DNA from 4 places in the Ferrigenium sp. UT5 genome. Region 3 is predicted to be linked to each of the others. Evidence: predicted binding sites of a transcription regulator. Region 3 holds the regulator's gene; each other region holds the start of a gene.
What was found. The regulator sigma-54, encoded in region 3, starts transcription at its own class of promoters, with help from an activator protein. The targets are predictions, from matches to a motif close to TGGCACNNTTCCTGCT.
Positions count from the first base shown of each region.

Region 1: the regulator sigma-54 is predicted to act here: its motif matches at 2,041-2,056, upstream of ACKTSJ_RS02030 (TorF family putative porin).
Region 2: the regulator sigma-54 is predicted to act here: its motif matches at 2,800-2,815, upstream of glnA (type I glutamate--ammonia ligase).
Region 4: the regulator sigma-54 is predicted to act here: its motif matches at 2,270-2,285, upstream of ACKTSJ_RS03365 (prepilin-type N-terminal cleavage/methylation domain-containing protein).

Region 1 is NZ_BAAFRY010000004.1:4,486-9,025, reverse strand. It holds gene ACKTSJ_RS02040 (ammonium transporter) at 1-720, opposite strand, end outside; gene glnK (P-II family nitrogen regulator) at 812-1,150, opposite strand; gene ACKTSJ_RS02030 (TorF family putative porin) at 1,244-1,984, opposite strand; gene ACKTSJ_RS02025 (accessory factor UbiK family protein) at 2,404-2,616, shown strand; gene ACKTSJ_RS02020 (YifB family Mg chelatase-like AAA ATPase) at 2,663-4,153, shown strand; TPP riboswitch at 4,341-4,444, shown strand; gene thiC (phosphomethylpyrimidine synthase ThiC) at 4,470-4,540, shown strand, end outside.
Region 2 is NZ_BAAFRY010000012.1:31,866-36,405, reverse strand. It holds gene ACKTSJ_RS06140 (undecaprenyl-diphosphate phosphatase) at 9-836, shown strand; gene ACKTSJ_RS06135 (rhodanese-like domain-containing protein) at 996-1,448, opposite strand; gene ACKTSJ_RS06130 (cation diffusion facilitator family transporter) at 1,525-2,700, shown strand; gene glnA (type I glutamate--ammonia ligase) at 2,890-4,305, shown strand; gene ACKTSJ_RS06120 (DUF4124 domain-containing protein) at 4,419-4,540, shown strand, end outside.
Region 3 is NZ_BAAFRY010000005.1:49,935-54,474, reverse strand. It holds gene lptC (LPS export ABC transporter periplasmic protein LptC) at 1-70, shown strand, start outside; gene lptA (lipopolysaccharide transport periplasmic protein LptA) at 51-770, shown strand; gene lptB (LPS export ABC transporter ATP-binding protein) at 772-1,494, shown strand; gene ACKTSJ_RS02950 (RNA polymerase factor sigma-54) at 1,513-2,934, shown strand; gene hpf (ribosome hibernation-promoting factor, HPF/YfiA family) at 2,952-3,275, shown strand; gene ACKTSJ_RS02940 (PTS sugar transporter subunit IIA) at 3,331-3,786, shown strand; gene hprK (HPr(Ser) kinase/phosphatase) at 3,793-4,540, shown strand, end outside.
Region 4 is NZ_BAAFRY010000006.1:18,795-23,334, reverse strand. It holds gene ACKTSJ_RS03370 (tetratricopeptide repeat protein) at 1-1,579, opposite strand, end outside; gene ACKTSJ_RS03365 (prepilin-type N-terminal cleavage/methylation domain-containing protein) at 1,636-2,106, opposite strand; gene ACKTSJ_RS03360 (HD domain-containing phosphohydrolase) at 2,624-4,327, opposite strand.

The sequences.
Region 1 (4,540 bases), on a different contig from region 3:
AGCCATCGGCTCTTTACCGTAACCGATACGCTTGCCGATCACGATGGCACCGACCAGTGCCGCGATACCGGCGTTGATGTGCACCACGGTGCCGCCCGCGAAGTCCAGCGCGCCCTTCTCGAACAGGTAGCCGCCGGCCGCCCACACCATGTGTGCGATCGGCAGGTAGGCGAAGGTGAACCACAGTGCGGAGAACACCATCAGCGAGCCGAACTTGATGCGCTCTGCGAAGCCGCCGATGATCAGCGCGGTGGTGATCGCCGCGAAGGTCAGCTGGAAGGCAACGAAGGTGAACTCGGGGATCACCACGCCGTCCGTGAAGGTGGCTGCAGTGCTGTCGCCGGTCATGCCAGCCAGGAACAGCTTGGCGGTGTCGCCGATCATCCAGTTCATCGAGCCGCCGTCGCCGAAAGCCAGCGAGTAGCCGTAGATCACCCACAGGATGGAGATCAGCGCGAAGATGCCGAACACTTGTGACAGAACGGACAGCATGTTCTTGGCGCGCACCAGGCCACCGTAGAAAAGGGACAGGCCCGGAACGATCATCAGGATCACCAGCAGTGTGGACAGCATCATCCAGGTGGTGTCGCCTTTATCAGGCACGGGTGCAGCGGCCGCCGCCTCGGCGGTTGCTGTCACGGCTTCGGCAGCAGGGGCTGCTTCCTCGGCGAACGAGGGGCTGACTGCGCCGAACAACACGGCCAGCAGGGTGAACATCATAAAGAATTTTTTGGCTACGTCGTAACCCCAGCTTACGCTGGCGTTAGCCTTCGCCGAAACTTCGCTTCGCTTCGTTTTCATCATGCTCTCCTTAAAGGGCTTCGGGACCGACTTCGCCGGTGCGGATACGGATCACTTGCTCGAGGTCGGATACGAAGATCTTGCCGTCGCCGATCTTGCCGGTCTGGGAGGCTTTTTCGATTGCCTCGATCACGCGATCCAGTTGCTCGTCCTTGATGGCGGCTTCCAGCTTGATCTTGGGCAGGAAGTCCACCACATATTCCGCACCGCGATACAACTCGGTGTGGCCCTTTTGGCGACCGAAACCTTTGACTTCGGTGACGGTGATGCCTTGCACATCCATCGCGGACAGTGCTTCGCGCACTTCGTCCAGCTTGAACGGCTTGATGATTGCAGTGACCATTTTCATCTTTATCTCCAGAATTGAACGTTGCCTTTACGCTTTACCCCTCTCCCGAGGGAGGAGGGGTAGAGGGAAGGAATTACGTTGAGAACAAGCGACTCAAAATGAGTGACTCAGGGAAGCGACAACCGTGCTCTTGCCCAGTTTCTTGTTGAGGACGGTGTACGCTGCACTGGCATTGGTGTCGCTGAACGCAAGGCCAAACACATAACCGCCCACATCTTTGCTGGCACTCAACTTGTAGTCCGTGTAGCTCAGGTTGGTTGCCCCGGCTCCTGCATTACTGCCCTTGTAATCCTGGCGCCCCAGATGTGCACCGAGCGAGAGTCCCAGCTCCTCCAGCGCATAAGAGGCGTTCAACTCGTAATACACAGTACCTGCGGCATCATTCACGCCGAAGGTGTCACCGAGCGAATAGGAGAGCTTGGCGGTTATGATGGAATAACTGACCGCACCGTAGAGTTCATTGGTGTTGGCCTTGGTGTTGCCCGCGTAGTCCCCCGGATAGTTGTAGCGCAAGAATCCCGCATCATAAGCGATGTCGCCCACCGCCCCCTTGTAGCCGGCATAGGTATCCAGTTCCGTGCTGGCATGGGTGGCGATGCCCGCATCCTGCAACCAGCTGATGCTGGAACCCCATACACCCGCATACAAGCCGCTGGGATGCGCATAGTCGAAGCCGCCTTGAATGGCGGGGCCCCTACCGGTTTGCGAGATGCCACGGTACAGATAATCGGAGGTGATGCTCACGTTTGCGCTGAAGGGAGAGGCTTCTTCAGCCATGGCAGGCGCAGCGAACGCAGCAACCAGAGCGGCAACGAGCAGTTTTTTCTTCAACATGGTATTTCCTTTCGTTAGGTTTCAAAGCGGGATAAAAGTATCCACGCCCAACATTAAGCAGCTACCGTGCCAACTCCTGTAAACTCGATAAGGACAGGCTTTCGTTGGGTTTAAGTCGCCCATTGAAAAAAACGGAATGCACCGGTAGCGCGCGCAGCATGGCGCAGGCGCACCGCTCTGGTGCGATGCGCTACGGGTGAAATCAACCCGGGCCGCAAGTGGACACATCGCTGCTTATGACGGGGTCTGTTGATTGCAGGACGACGGGGTTGCGGTGGAGGTTCATGCGCAAAGCGCGTTAGACCGAAACGGCAACGGCCTTGCGGCTTCTCCCCCGCCGGAGGGCTGCGCCCGCCGTGTTGGTATGGCCGGGCGTGGCTGGTACACTGCCAGACACCGTTAATCAGAGGGGAAGCACAATGTTGAACACGAAATTCTTTGAAGAAATGTCATCGAAGCTAAGTGAGGCTGTGGCCAACAGCCCGGCCAAAGACTTCGAGAAGAACGCCCGTGCGCTGCTGGCACAGGGATTCTCCAAGCTCGATCTGGTCACGCGCGAAGAGTACGAAGTGCTGGCGGCGCGCCAGGACAAACTGGAAGCGCGCCTGGCTGAACTGGAAGCCCGGCAGTAATGCGCAACTACCCCGCCCTTCCCGTCTGCGCCGGAACGGAAGACTGATGGGGCTCGCCGTTCTCTACAGCCGCGCCCTGTCCGGCATGGAGGCGGCGCAGGTCACGGTGGAAGTGCACCTGGCCAACGGGCTGCCCCAGTTCACCCTCGTCGGCCTCCCCGAGGCGGAAGTGAAAGAGAGCAAGGATCGCGTGCGCGCGGCCTTGCAAAACTGCCAGTTCGAATTTCCCGCGCGGCGTATCACCGTCAACCTCGCGCCGGCCGATCTACCCAAGGAAAGCGGGCGTTTCGATCTGCCGATCGCGCTGGGGATCCTCGCGGCATCCGGCCAGATCCCCGCCAACCGGCTGAACGAATACGAATTTGCCGGAGAGCTCGCCCTGACCGGCGAGCTGCGCCCGATCCGCGGCGCGCTGGCGATGACCTACCGCGCCGCCGATTCTGGCCGCGCCTTCATTCTGCCTGCCGTGAACGCTCCCGAAGCGGCGCTGGTACAGGATGCCGTGGTGCATCCGGCGCAATCCTTGTTGCAGGTGGCCGCGCATCTGACCGGGCGCGAACTGCTGACGCGCTTCATTCCGCAGACAGAAGGGGTCGCGCCGCATTACCCAGACATGAAGGAAGTGAAAGGTCAGACAGCTTCCAAGCGTGCGTTGGAGATCGCCGCGGCGGGCGGACATTCCGTGCTGATGTCCGGCCCGCCCGGCACCGGCAAAAGCATGCTGGCGGCGCGCTTCCCCGGCATCCTGCCGCAGATGACGCAACAGGAAGCGCTGGAGTCCGCCGCCATGCAATCCCTGGGAGGCCAGTTCGAAATCGTGAACTGGAAACGCCGCCCCTACCGTGCGCCGCATCACACCGCGAGCGCGGTGGCGCTGGTTGGCGGCGGCAGCAACCCGCGTCCGGGCGAGATTTCGGTGGCGATGCACGGCGTGTTGTTTCTGGATGAGTTGCCGGAGTTCGATCGCAAGGTGCTGGAGGTGTTGCGCGAGCCGCTGGAGAGCGGACACATCACCATCTCGCGCGCCGCGCGGCGCGCCGATTTCAAGGCGCAGTTCCAGTTGCTTGCCGCAATGAACCCGTGCCCCTGCGGCTATCTGGGACATTTCAACGGCAAATGCCGCTGCACCCCGGACCAGGTGGCGCGCTATCGCGGCAAGATTTCCGGTCCGCTGCTGGACCGCATCGATATTCAGATTGAAGTCCCCGCCGTGCCGCAGGAAGATTTGTTGAAACAATCCGATGGCGAAAGCAGCAGCGCTATTCAAGTGCGCGTGGAAGCGGCGCGGCAACGCCAACTGGCACGGCAGGGCAAACCGAACGCGCAACTCTCCGTGACCGAGATCGACACCTGGTGCGCGCCCGATGCGCAAGGCGAAGCCTTGCTGCGTCAGGCCATCACCCGCTTGAACCTATCCGCCCGTGCCTATCACCGCATCCTCAAAGTCGCTCGCACCATTGCCGATCTTGAAAATGCGAATGACATCGCCACCCGGCATATTGCCGAGGCCATCCAATATCGCCGGATGAATCTCTGAACAGGCACGGGGTGCCGCGTCATGTTGAGTGCGATCAAAAAACTGGCGGCCGCAACCGCTACTTTCGGTTTCACCACCGCGCTTAATTCGCTACATCAACGTGCACGGCACGCGCATATAGCCGTTGCTCATGCAAGGGCATGCGCCTGTTTTGGCTTGTCTTTCTCCCCTGTTTCCAGTACCTTGCGTCCCTCGCTAGGGGTCTGCCCGAGAAATCAAATCATGGCAGTGAGACACACCCTTTGAACCTGTACGGGTCATGCCGTCGTAGGGAAGCATTCTTCCGATGCTCCCCGCTAATTTTTGGAGCATCACAATGAACGCCAATCCCCAATTCCTCGCCACCGCTGCCCACGTCGATGCGGCCGCCGTCAAGCCGTTGCCGAA
Region 2 (4,540 bases), on a different contig from region 3:
AATAATTTATGGATATCCTGCTGTTGCTCAAAGCCACGATTCTCGGCATCGTCGAAGGCCTGACCGAATTCCTGCCCATTTCCTCGACCGGACATTTGATCCTCGTTGGCGACTTGCTGGATTTCAACGACGAGCGCGGCAAGGTGTTCGAGATCGTCATCCAGTTCGCCGCCATTCTGGCGGTTTGCTGGGAATACCGCGCCAAGCTGGGTTCGGTCACATCCGGGCTGCTGCAAAAACAGGAGGCGGCGCAACGCTTTACCCTGAATTTGTTCATCGCGTTCCTGCCGCTGGCGATTCTCGGGCTGCTGTTCGGCAAAGCGATCAAGGCGCACCTGTTCTCCCCCGTTCCGGTCGCACTCGCGTTCATCGTCGGCGGTCTCGTCATTCTGTGGGCGGAAAAACGGCAGCACTCGGAACGCATCCAAAGCGTGGACGACATGCACTGGAAAGACGCGCTGAAGATGGGTTTGGCACAGGCGCTGGCGCTGATCCCCGGCACTTCGCGTTCCGGCTCGACCATCATCGGCGGTTTGTTCTTCGGACTGTCGCGCAAGGCGGCGACCGAATTCTCGTTTTTTCTCGCCATCCCCACCCTGACGGCCGCCACGATCTACGAGGTGGTGAAATACCGGCACGACTTCCACGCGGACGACCTCGGCATTTTCCTGGTCGGCTCCGTTGCCTCTTTCGTCAGCGCCTTCATCGCCGTGCGCGGGCTGCTACGCTACATCAGCCGCCACGACTTTACCGTGTTCGCGTGGTACCGCATCGTGTTCGGCCTGATCGTGCTGGCTACCGCCTACAGCGGTGCCGTGAACTGGTCGGCGGCGTAATGAGCAAGTGTTGCTTGCTGATTGCTGCTAACGGTCACGGCAGAGAAACCGGCCCACAAACCCAATGGCGCACCCTGTGGGTCGGGTTTTAACCCGACACGTCGGACTGAAGTCCGACCCACAAAAGCTTTGATAGGTGTCTGCGCTGGCCCAGTTCCACTAGCTTTGCTCCCACGGCAGTCCGGCCGCACGCCACCCGTTCAAGATATTGCGCTGATTGCCGGGGTTCTTGTCGCCCTCGAATCCTTCGAGGATGTTGTAGCAATCGGCAAAGCCTGCCTGGGTGGCGAGGGCCGCCGCCGCATGGGAACGATGCCCGCTGCGGCAAAGGAAAAGCAGCAAAGATTCCTTGTCCACCTGCTGTTCCAGGGCGGCCATGAAATTGGGGTTCGGCTTCATGCCGGGATAACCCATCCACTCGATTTCGACCGCGCCTGGAACGCGTCCGACCCAATCGATTTCGGCGCGGGTCCGTACATCCACCAGTTTCGCACCGGGCGCTGTCTGCCAGATTTCATAGGCTTCTTCAGGGGTGAGCGCGCCTTCGTAGGGCAAATTTGCTTCTTTGGCGCGAAGTTGTGCGGATTTCAATATTGCGGTGATTTTTCCCATTTTTTATGACCTGTCTTTAATCTCATCGATGTCCGGTGCTATCCTGCACACCCGTCTGCATACTATCGCATCGTCGATGAAAAATCACACGCACGCACCGGCGCACGATCGCGTGGCCGCGTTCGAACCTGCGCATCCGCTGCGCTTTGCTGCGGCACGCAAAAGCACGTGGGTCAGCATCCTGATTAACCTGACCTTGTCCATTCTGCAAGTGCTGGCCGGTTTCTTCGGCAAGTCGCAATCGCTGATGGCGGACGGTCTGCATTCTTTCGCCGATTTGTTGTCCGACGTGCTGGTGTTGTTCGCCAACCGCCACGGCAACAAGCACGCGGATGCCAATCATCCCTACGGGCACGCGCGCATCGAGACAGCGGCTTCGCTAATCCTCGGCGCCAGCCTGGCGGCGCTCGGTGTCGGCCTGCTCATCGCCACGGGCATGCGCCTGCAGCATCCGGAACAGATCCATGCCGTCCATCCCTATACGCTGTGGGTTGCGCTGATTGCGCTCGCCGCAAAGGAAGGCATGTTCCGCTACATGCTGGCGGTGGCAAAACGCGTGCGTTCGCAGATGCTGGTGGCGAATGCGTGGCACGCGCGTTCCGACGCCGCGTCGTCGCTGGTGGTCATCGTGGGCATCATCGGCAACCTGCTGGGCTATACCTTTCTTGATCTGGTCGCGGCCGGCGTGGTCGGCGTGATGATTGCCTACATGGGCATCCAGTTCGCGCGCGATGCCCTTCTGGAACTGGTGGATACCGGGCTGGACGAGGACGAAGTGCGCGCCATCCGCAACACCCTGAAAGCGGTACCCGGCGTGATGGGCCTGCATGAATTGCGCACCCGCAAGATGGCGGATAATGCGCTGGTCGATGCGCACATCATCGTCGATCCCCGCATCAGCGTGTCGGAGGGACACTACATCGCCGAGGCGGCGCGCAGTGCGGTGCTGAAACAGCACCATGTCCTGGATGTGATGGTGCACATCGATCCGGAAGACGACCTGCAGACCAAACCCAATGCCCGTCTCCCGCAGCGCCACCTGTTGCTGGCGCATCTGTACAAACGCCTCGGTTACGAGCTGCCCGCTTCCACCCGTATCGTGCTGCACTATCTGGACGGCAAGGTGGATGCGGACCTGTTGCTGGATGCAGACCTCGATTTGGCTGCTCTAAAGAAACAATGTGCCGCTATCGCGGCGGACGACCCGTATTTTCGCCGTCTGACGCTCTACCGGAGTGTCGCACCAGATTAGTGCGTCAAGAGCCTGCTGTGCCCCATTTATGGGCGATCGTCCGCCCGCCACGGCCGCTTAAATATGGCACAATGCGCGCCTGAACTTGTTTGGCCGTGGTGGCACAGTTTCTGCTCAAGCCATTGCGTACTATTTACCTGGTTCGTTTCATCTAACTCATGTTGATTTAATTTATTGGGAGATTCGAGTATGTCCAAAACAGCCGCCGACGTTCTGAAGATGATCAAGGAGCAAGGCATCAAATTCGTTGATCTGCGTTTTACCGACACCCGCGGCAAGGAGCAGCACGTGGGCATGCCGGTCAGTGCGGTCGATATGAGCAAATTCGAGGAAGGCCACGCCTTCGATGGCTCATCCATCGCTGGCTGGAAAGGGATTCAGGCATCCGACATGCTGCTGATGCCGGATCCTGACTCTGTCTATCTCGATCCCTTTTTCGAAGAACCCACCCTAGTCATGACCTGCGACGTGATCGAACCCACCGACGGCAAGGGCTATGACCGTGACCCGCGCTCCATCGCCAAACGCGCAGAGGCTTATCTGAAATCGACCGGCATCGGCGACACCGCCTTTTTCGGTCCGGAACCCGAATTTTTCATCTTTGATTCGGTGCAGTGGCATGTCGATATGTCGGGCTGCTCGCTCAAGATCAATTCCGAAGAAGCGGCCTGGTCGTCCGGCGAAAGTTTCGAAGGTGGCAACACCGGACACCGCCCGATGGTGAAGGGCGGCTATTTCCCGGTTCCGCCGGTGGATAGCCTGAACGACATCCGCGCCGCAATGGTCCTCGCGCTGGAAGAAATCGGCATCCCGGTCGAAGTCCATCACCACGAGGTCGCGACTGCGGGCCAGTGCGAGCTGGGCACCAAGTTCACCACGCTGGTGAAGCGCGCAGACTGGACCCAGACCCTGAAATATGTGGTGCAAAACGTGGCCCACCAATATGGCAAGACGGCCACTTTCATGCCCAAGCCCATCGTCGGAGACAACGGTTCCGGCATGCACGTGCACCAGTCGCTCTGGAAGGACGGCAAGAACACGTTTGCCGGCAACGGTTATGCCGGCCTGTCCGAAACCGCGCTGTACTACATCGGCGGCGTCATCAAGCACGCCAAGGCGCTGAATGCGATCACCAATCCGAGCACCAACTCGTACAAACGTCTGGTCCCGCACTATGAAGCGCCGGTGAAAATGGCCTATTCGGCAAAAAACCGTTCCGCGTCCATCCGCATTCCGCACGTGGCGAGCGATAAGGCGCGCCGCGTCGAGACACGCTTCCCGGATCCGACCGCGAATCCTTATCTGTGTTTCTCCGCGCTGATGATGGCCGGTCTGGATGGCATCCAGAACAAGATTCACCCCGGCGATCCGGCTGACAAGAACCTGTACGACTTGCCGCCGGAAGAGGATGCCAAGATCCCAACCGTGTGTGCTTCGCTGGATGAAGCACTGGCCGCGCTGGACAAGGATCGCGAGTTTCTGACCCGTGGCGGCGTGTTCTCCAACGACTTCCTCGATGCCTTCATCGAGTTGAAGATGGACGAAGTGAACAAGATCCGCATGACTACCCATCCGGTCGAGTTCGACATGTACTACAGCCTCTGATTTTCCGGGGGGTGTTGCAGAAACGGAGCCCGCGCGGCTCCGTTTCTTTTTGTGGTTTGTCACCTGTCCAGCCTTAACCTATACTCCACCCCATCCTGTTTCGAGGTCTGACCATGAAACTGCTTCCCCTGTCGATCCTGTGCTGCACGCTTGCGTTCAGTGCCATCGCGCATGCGGAAATCTACAAACACGTGGGCAAGGACGGGCGCGTGACCTATTCGAGCGAGCCGGTCAA
Region 3 (4,540 bases):
GGATGAACAGGCGCGCACCGTCAAACTGTTGCAGCACGTCAGGGGCAGGCATGAGCCGGTACGCCCGTAACGATCATGGCAATTCGCCGCCCCGCATCATGAAACGGCGCTTCGCCATGATCGATTCCCTCACCCCAGCCCTCTCCCGAGGGGCGAGGGGGACGAAGAAACGCTTCGCGTTGTTTCACGTTAACCGATTCGCCGGCGTGATGCTGATGATGGCCCTCTCGTGCGGTGCCCAGGCCGAGCAGGCCGACCGCGAGCAGCCGGTGCACCTGGAAGCCAATCACGTATTGATCGACGAGATAAACCAGTTCAGCCGTTTCGAGGGGCAGGTGCAGGTCAGGCAAGGCACTTTGCTGATCCGCGCCAACGCGGTCGAGGTGCGCGAAGACGCCCAGGGTTACCAGCATCTGACCGCCTTCGGCCAGCCGGCCAGCTTCCGCCAGCGTTACGAAGGTACCGACGAATATGCCGAGGGGTATGGTGAACGCATCGAATATGACACCCGCGCGGAAACCGTGGATTTCTTCGAGCAGGCACGGGTGAAACGCGGCGCCGATGAAGTGCGCGGCGCGCGCATCCGCTACAGCACCAGGAGCGAGGTGTTCGAGGCAAGCGGCGACACAACGGCCCCCGACCAGGCGGACGGGCGCGTGCGCGCGGTACTCCAGCCCAAGCGCAAGCCGGACACCCCGGCCACCGAGTCCTCCCGACTGCCGATTCAGGCCAGCGAGTCCATGCCTTACGCTTCCCCCGCGAAACCCTGATATGAGCGAACTGCGCACCACCTCTCTGATGAAACGCTACCGCGCCCGCACCGTGGTGCAGGACGTCTCGCTCACCGTGCACAGCGGCGAGGTGGTCGGCCTGCTGGGCCCCAACGGCGCCGGCAAGACCACCTGTTTCTACATGATCGTGGGGCTGGTGGCGACGGACGGCGGCGAGATCAGCATCGACGGCGTAGCGGTCACGCATCTGCCCATCCACCGCCGCGCCCACCTCGGCCTGGCTTATCTGCCGCAGGAGGCTTCCATCTTCCGGCGCATGACGGTCAGCCAGAACATCGACGCGGTGCTCGAATTGCAGGGCTACCCAGAAGAAGAGCGATGCGAAAAGCTGGAGGCGCTGCTCAACGATCTGCATATCACCCATATCCGCAACAATGCGGCGATCAGCCTTTCCGGCGGCGAGCGGCGGCGGGTCGAGATCGCGCGCGCGCTGGCGACCAGCCCGCGCTTCATCCTGCTGGACGAGCCGTTCGCCGGAGTCGATCCGATCGCGGTGCTGGACATCCAGCGCATCATCGGATTCCTGAAGGCGCGCGGCATCGGCGTGCTGATCACCGATCACAATGTGCGCGAGACCCTCGGCATCTGCGACCGCGCCTATATCATCAATGCCGGTGCGGTGATGGCGGAGGGACGGCCCGACGAAATCATCTATAATGAAGGCGTCAGGAAAGTTTATCTGGGCGAGCACTTCAAGCTCTGACCGCCCTCCACCACCCAAATGAAACCTGCTCTCCAACTGCGCCAATCGCAACAACTCCTGCTTACCCCGCAGTTGCAGCAGGCCATACGCCTGTTGCAACTTTCCACGCTGGAAGTCAATCAGGAAAGCGAGCGCATGCTGGAGGAGAACCCCTTGCTGGAACGGCTCGATGACGAGACTGGCGCAATCCCGCAGCGGGCCGGCAACGCGGAGGCTTCCACCGCGGACAATGGCGAGCCAACTCCCGCCGCATCGGAATCCCGCAACGACGAGAATGAATGGCCGGAACCGGCATTTTCCAGCGCCGCCTACGCGCCGGATGACGAGGACGAGGGCTATGGCGAAGTCGCGGCAGAGCGCCCCGGCCTGCGCGAGCACCTGTTGTGGCAATTGAACATGAGCCAACTCGAAGCGCGCGACAAGCACCTGGTCGCCCTGCTGGTCGATGCGCTGGACGAGAACGCTTATCTATCCCAGCCGCTGGCGGAAATCTTCGACATGCTGCCGCCCGAACTCGGGGTCACCCCGGAAGACCTGGAAACCGCCCTGGTGCAGTTGCAACATCTGGACGCGCCCGGCATCGGTGCCCGCGATTTGCGCGAGTGCCTGGCGCTGCAACTGCACGCGCTGCCGGAGGATGTGCCGGGGCGCGAGTTGGCGCTAGCCATCGCGACGCATCATCTGGACCTGATGGCGGCGCATGATTTCAGCAAACTGAAACGCCTGCTGCATTGCGATGACGACGCATTGCGCTGCGCGCAGATTCTCATCACGCGGATGCAGCCCCGCCCGGGACAGGCCTTCGAACAGCGGGCGGCCGACTATGTGGTGCCCGATGTGCTGGTGGCTCGCACAGGCGGAATCTGGCGCGCCCGCCTGAATCCGGAGGCGATGCCCCGGCTGCGCGTCAACCAGGTTTACGCGAACATCCTGCAACAGCGCGGCGAGAGCAGCGCGCAGGCCCTGTCCACCCAGTTGCAGGAAGCGCGTTGGTTCATCAAGAATCTGCAACAGCGATTCGACACCATCCTGCGGGTGGCGCAGGCCATCGTCGAACGCCAGCGGCAATTCTTCGAGCATGGCGACATCGGCATGCGCCCGCTGGTGCTGCGCGAAATCGCCGAACAGCTGGAATTGCACGAGTCCACCATTTCGCGCGTGACCACGCAGAAATTCATGCACACCCCGCGCGGCATCTATGAATTCAAATATTTCTTCGGCAGCGGCTTGGCGACCGAAGCGGGCGGCGCGTGTTCTTCCACCGCCATCCGCGCGCTGATCCGGCAATTGGTTGACGAGGAGGATGCCCGGCATCCTCACTCCGACAGCCGGATGGCGGAAATCCTGGCACAGCAGGGCATTATCGTTGCCCGCCGTACCGTGGCAAAATACCGGGAGTCCATGCAAATTCCCCCGGTCAACCTTCGTAAATCACTCTAACCATAAAGGAGCAGGCAATGAACCTCAACCTCACCGGACATCATCTGGAAATCACACCCGCGATTCGCGCGCACGTGTTGAGCAAACTGGACAAGGTCAAACGCCATTTCGACAATGTGATCGACGTCAATGTTGTCCTGTCCGTGGACAAGCTGGTGCAAAAAGCCGAGGCCACGATCCATGTTTCCGGCAAGAATCTGTTTGCCGAAGCCAGCGACGACAATCTGTACGTGGCAATCGATGCCCTCACCGATTCGCTGGATCGCCAGGTGCTGAAGCACAAGGAAAAATTCGAGGCGCGCCGACATGACCAGTCCGGCAAGCAGCAGGCCGCAGAATAAAGCAGCGCGTGGGGCAGCCATGCCGGCTGCCTTCTCAAACATTGGGTAAATCGAAATGAGCCTGATCAGCAAATATTTGACCCCGGACTGTGTGCTGCTGGACCGCGAGTCCACCAGCAAGAAGCGGGTGTTTGAACGGGTCGGCATTCTGTTCGAGAACACGCACGCAATTGGCCGTGCGCAAGTTTTCGACAGTTTGTTCGCGCGCGAGAAACTGGGCTCCACCGGACTGGGACAGGGCGTGGCGATTCCGCACGGCCGGGTGAAAGGGCTGAAGGAAGCGGCCGCCGCATTCGTCAAGATGGAACATCCCATTCCGTTCGACGCCCCGGACGGCCTGCCGGTGAGTTTCATCTTCATCCTGCTGGTGCCGGAGCGCGCCAACGATCTGCATTTGCAGATACTGGGCGAACTGGCGCAGATGTTCAGCGAGCCCTCGTTCCGCGAGAAATTGCAGGCGACCGACGACCCGGCCGGATTGCATCGCCTGTTCACCGAATGGCAGGTCTGAACCGACGTGGCCCAGGTCAACATCCGCCAGCTGTTTCAGGATAAGCAGGAACGCCTGGGCTTGACCTGGGTGGCCGGCGCCATCGGTGCCGACCGCGTGCTCGACAGCGATACGGTGAACACCAGCAACTGGGGACTGATCGGCCACATGAACCTGGTGCACCCCAACTGGATCCAGGTGTTCAGCGACACCGAGCTCGATTACCTGCATTCGCTCTCCCCGGCCGATCTGGCCGGTGCGCTCGTTACGCTGGGCAGTCATAAGCCCAGTTGCCTGATCGTCGCCGGCGACACCGCGATCCCCAAGGGGCTGATCGATTTTGCCGACCGCAGCGGCACGCCGCTGTTCCGCTCCCCGCTGGGCAGCGTGCATCTGATGTGGATGGTGCGCCACTACGTGGTCAAGGCCCTGGCCGAGTCCGCTTCCCGCCACGGCGTGTTCATCGATGTGCTGGGGGTCGGCGTGATGATCACCGGCGACAGCGGGGTGGGCAAAAGCGAGCTGGCGCTGGAACTGATCACGCGCGGCAACGGCCTGGTCGCCGACGATGTGGTCGATCTGTATCGCATCTCACCCGAGGCGCTCGAAGGGCGTTGCCCCGAACTGTTGCGCGACATTCTGGAAGTGCGCGGATTGGGCGTGCTCAACATCCGCACCATGTTCGGCGAGACCGCCGTGCGCCGCAAGAAAAGCCTGAAGCTGATCGTGCATCTGTACCGGCCGCAGTCCGACGATCTGGCCAAGCTGGATCGCC
Region 4 (4,540 bases), on a different contig from region 3:
TAATCTTTATCGCCATATCGAAAGCCCGGATAGCCTCTTCAGGCTGGCCTACTTTCAGGTACAAGGCTCCCAAGTTGGTATATGCAAATGGAGAGTTTGGATTAAGACGAATCGCCATTTCAAAGTCACTTCGTGCATCAGTGAATTGATTTAATTCAAGTCGCTCAAGGCCGCGATTGTTATAGATCCGCGCACTTCCAGGCAGTGGTGCGTCCTGTTTCAACAACTTTGCCGCATCATCCCAAAGTGTCAGTGGATGGGAAAATGTAGCCAGCCGGTCCATCGAAATCGGAATCATGGCCAGCGCAATCGCAGCAATCACAACACCCGCCATGTGCTTGTCCAGCCGGTCCAGCAGCAGCGGCAACACCGCGCATGCCCCCGCCGCCCACAGATAGCTGCGATACAGCACGAAACTTTCCTGGATGCGCACGGTGGAAAACTCCGGCAGGAACATCAGCCACGGAAACAACAGCGCAAAGCCAAGCAATCCCAGACGCCCCCGCTTGAACAGCAGCCACCCCGCCAGCGCGCCCCAAGCCAGGAAAGCGAAAAAGGCTGCGAGATAGCCTGACCACAGCGAAGTCGCAAACGGTTCGCGCATGTCCACCGACATCCAGTGCGGATTCGGGAACAGCCACAGAGCTGCATACTTGAAAAATAGCCATGTTTGCGTCAATACACTTAACGGATAATTGAGATTGCTTTCCGGCTCGGCCAGCATTTCCGGCGCACCAGGCTCATACACCGAACCCAGAATGCCAATCTTCGAGAACAGGACAAACAGCGCCACGCCGCACATTGCCAGCAGCACTGTCCAATTTCGTTGAAATTTTTCCTTCCAGTCGCTATGCAGCATTACGGTCAGTGCCAGCAATACCGCAGGCAGCATGATCGCGTGTTCCTTGCTAAACACTGCAAGGTAATAAAAAAATGCGCTCGCCCACAGCCACGGTTTGCTTTCTCGCTCATCGCCGTGCAACCAGGCCAGCATCGCCAGCAGACTGAACAAGGTTGCCATCAGGATGGTGCGCTGAACCAGATAACCCGCCGCATAGACTGCGACGGGGTGCAGGGCAAACAACAACGCGGCGCAGAACGCCAACGTATCGGGCGACAACTTCGATGCCGTCTGTAGGTCGGGTTTCAACCCGACAGCACCATGGGATTCGACGGGCCGTGTCGGACTGACACCCGCGAGGGGTAGGCCGTGGCTGTACGGGGCTGACGCCCCTACACCACACGCACAGTCCGACCCACCAACCGCCCCGAACACACGGGATAAAAAGAAAAACAATACCACGGCAACCGCCGCGTGCAGCAGCAGGTTCTCGATGCGAAAGTGCAGCATGTCGAGACCAAAAGCTGCCTTGCCCCAGGCCAGCGTCGCGTAAGGCAAGGAACGTAATTCAAGGGGCGAATAACGATAATCATCCACCGGCTGATGGCCGCTGGCGTTGACCATGAAGAATGGCGAATCGTCGAACACGATCGGGTTCCACAGAAACTGACCATACAGCATTGCGGTTGTGCAGATCAAAACCATCACATAGATTAGTTTCCGTTTGATTGACATCATCCACTCCAAGAAAAAGCCCCTCCGAAGAGGGGCTTGAATTACCAACAACCTGCAAATTACTTACAAATATTCGCCGTGAAGCAGGAGCTTTGAGCTGTGTCGAGAGCCCAAGTAACGCCTCTTGCGGCATCGAAATTTGGAACCAGCTCGTAATCCTCACCGCGCAAGCCATTTGCGTTTTTCGCGGTGGCTACAAGGTGCATGTTGAGATAATTGCCATCGGCTTTTGTGCCCGTTTGCCCTGCAACCACAACCGATTGAATATACTTCGAATTTGGGTAGGAAGCATTATTGGCAGGCACCCCGCCGGTACCCCCAGGAAGACAATTGTCAACCACCCCATTTTCATCGGAAAGACAAAGTTCAACCGCCGTCTTGACTGCTTGTGTTGCTTGCACAACTTCGGTGAATTTTGCCTTACGGGTGTAATCGCTGTAAGCCGGAATCGCCACAGCAGCCAGAATACCGATAATCGCGACCACGATCATCAGTTCGATCAGGGTGAAACCTTTTTGGATTTGCTTCATTGTCATTCTCCTTTGCGGTTTGGAACGTTGCCCTTGGCAACCCGACCACTGCCTGACGAATTCCTTGGGTTGGATCGGACCGCTTTCCGCCCTTTCCGCACCATGGACTCCGCCGCGCCGTGATCTGGCTGACGGGCACACACGAGGTGTGCGGGCGAATACTAGCAGGTTGCGTGCCATCGGCAAACGCCCTGTTATGCCGGGTTCCCGGGCTGGCGATTCAGACCGGGCTGCCAAAATTCGCACGCCAGGTGACGTTTTTTGTCAATCCATGATCGAACGGTCTGGTTGAATTTATCTTCCCGCGTCGGACTAAACAAACCCCGCTGCTCCCTGTGGGTCGGGTTTCAACCCGACAGGGGGTTCGAATTCATCCTGCCTTGTCGGACTGAAGTCCGACCCACAAACCCCCGCTGATCCCTGTGGGGCGAGTTTTCCCAAAGGGGACAAGAACCCCTGCGGGGTAACCCGACAGGGGGTTTGAATTTCCCTGCCGCGCCGGATTGCACTGATGGGATCATGGGCTGTAGCCGGGGATGCGCGTTTCATCCACCGCGTCGATCTGCTCCGGCGCAAGAAATTTCCGCGCATAGTCCAGATAGACCTTTTCGCGGATAAAGACGTCGAACAGGTCGGGGTCGATGTGGCCGTTTTCCTTGAATTTGCCCAGGATGGTCAGCGACTCGGTGAGCGTCTTGCCTTCCTTGTACGGGCGGTCCTTGGCGGTGAGCGCCTCGAAGATGTCGGCGATGCCCATCAGCCGCGCCTGCACCGACATCTGCTCGCGCGTGAGCCCTCTGGGATAGCCCTTGCCATCCATGCGCTCGTGGTGGCCGCCCGCGTATTCCGGCACGCGCTTGAGGTGCTTGGGCCAGGGCAGCGATTCCAGCATCTTGATGGTGACCACGATGTGGTGGTTGATGATCTCGCGCTCGGCGGCGGTGAGGGTGCCGGCGCGGATGGTGAGGTTTTCCAGTTCGTCCGCCGACAGGAAATCTGCTTCCACGCCCGCCGCATTGCGCCAGCGGTAACGGGCGATACGCTGCACCCGCTCGACATCGGGATCCGACATCTTTTCGCCGCCGATGTTGCTGTTGCGGAGGAATTCGCGGTCGTCGTCAAGCTGGCGCAGCCGCGCAGCGTATTGGGCGCGGACGGCGGCTTCGTCGCCGCTTTTCCCCCGCCCCATCCCTGCCCCGACGGGAGAGGACGATGGATGCAACTCGTGCAACGCATGAAGCATTTCAATCTCGGCATCACGCTTGAGCACTTCGAAGCGGGTGTCGATCAGGTGGATACGGTCGAACAGGGTGTGCAGCTTGGTCGCCTTGTCCACCACGTGCACCGGCGTGGTGATCTTGCCGCAGTCGTGCAGCAGACCGGCCATCTTCAGTTCGTAGCGATCCTGGTCGGTCAGTGAAAAATCCTTGAGCGGCCCGGCTGCGGTGCGGCTGGCGGCCTCGGCCAGCATCATGGTCAGCACCGGCACGCGCGCGCAATGCCCGCCGGTGTAGGGCGATTTGTCGTCGATCGCGGTGTTGATGAGCTGGATAAATGCCTCGAACAGTTCTTCCAGGTGCTGGATCAGACGCTGATTTCTGACGGCAATGGCAGCCTGCGAAGTCAGCGACTCGAGCAGTTTCTGGTCGTCCTGCGAGAACTGGCGCACCTTGCCCGTTGCGTCGAGCGCATTGATGAGCTGCACAACGCCGATCACTTCGTGCTCGTGGTCGCGCATCGGCACGGCCAGGAAGGAACGCGAGTGGTAGCCGGTCTTGGCGTCGAATTTCTTGGTGCCGGAAAAGTCGAACCCCTCGGCGATGTACGCGTCGGGAATGTTGACGGTCTCCCCGCTCAATGCGGCGTGGCTGACGACCATCGCATGGTTGGGCCGCCCGTCCTTGCCGGTCAGGTGGATGGGATAAAAAGGAATAGCCACGCCGGAAGTGCCGCCCATGCGAATGCCCAGAGAGCGGTTGTGCAGAATCTCGAAGGTCAGCGCCTGTTTTTCCGCATCGAGCAGGTACAGCGTGCCGGCATCGGCACGGGTGATCTTCATCGCCGCCCCCACGATGCTTTCCAGCAACTTACCCAGATTGCGCTCGCTGGAAAGCGAGGCACCGATGGCGTTGAGGTCAGCCAGGCGGTTGAGCAGCCCTTCCATCTCTGCACGTTGAACGTGCGCATCAACGGGATGCGCATTGACCTTGCCGGTTTTCATTTCGATTCCTCTGTGAGTCACTGTGGGGCGGGTTTTCCCCAAGGGGACAAGAACCCCTGCGGGGTAACCCGACAGGGGGTGAATTTTATCCTGCCTTGTCGGACTAAAGTCCGACCCACAACCCCGCTGCTCCCTGTGGGTCGGGTTTTAACCCGACAGGGGGGTTCGAATTCATCCTGCCTTGTCGGACTAAAGTCCGACCCACAACCCCGC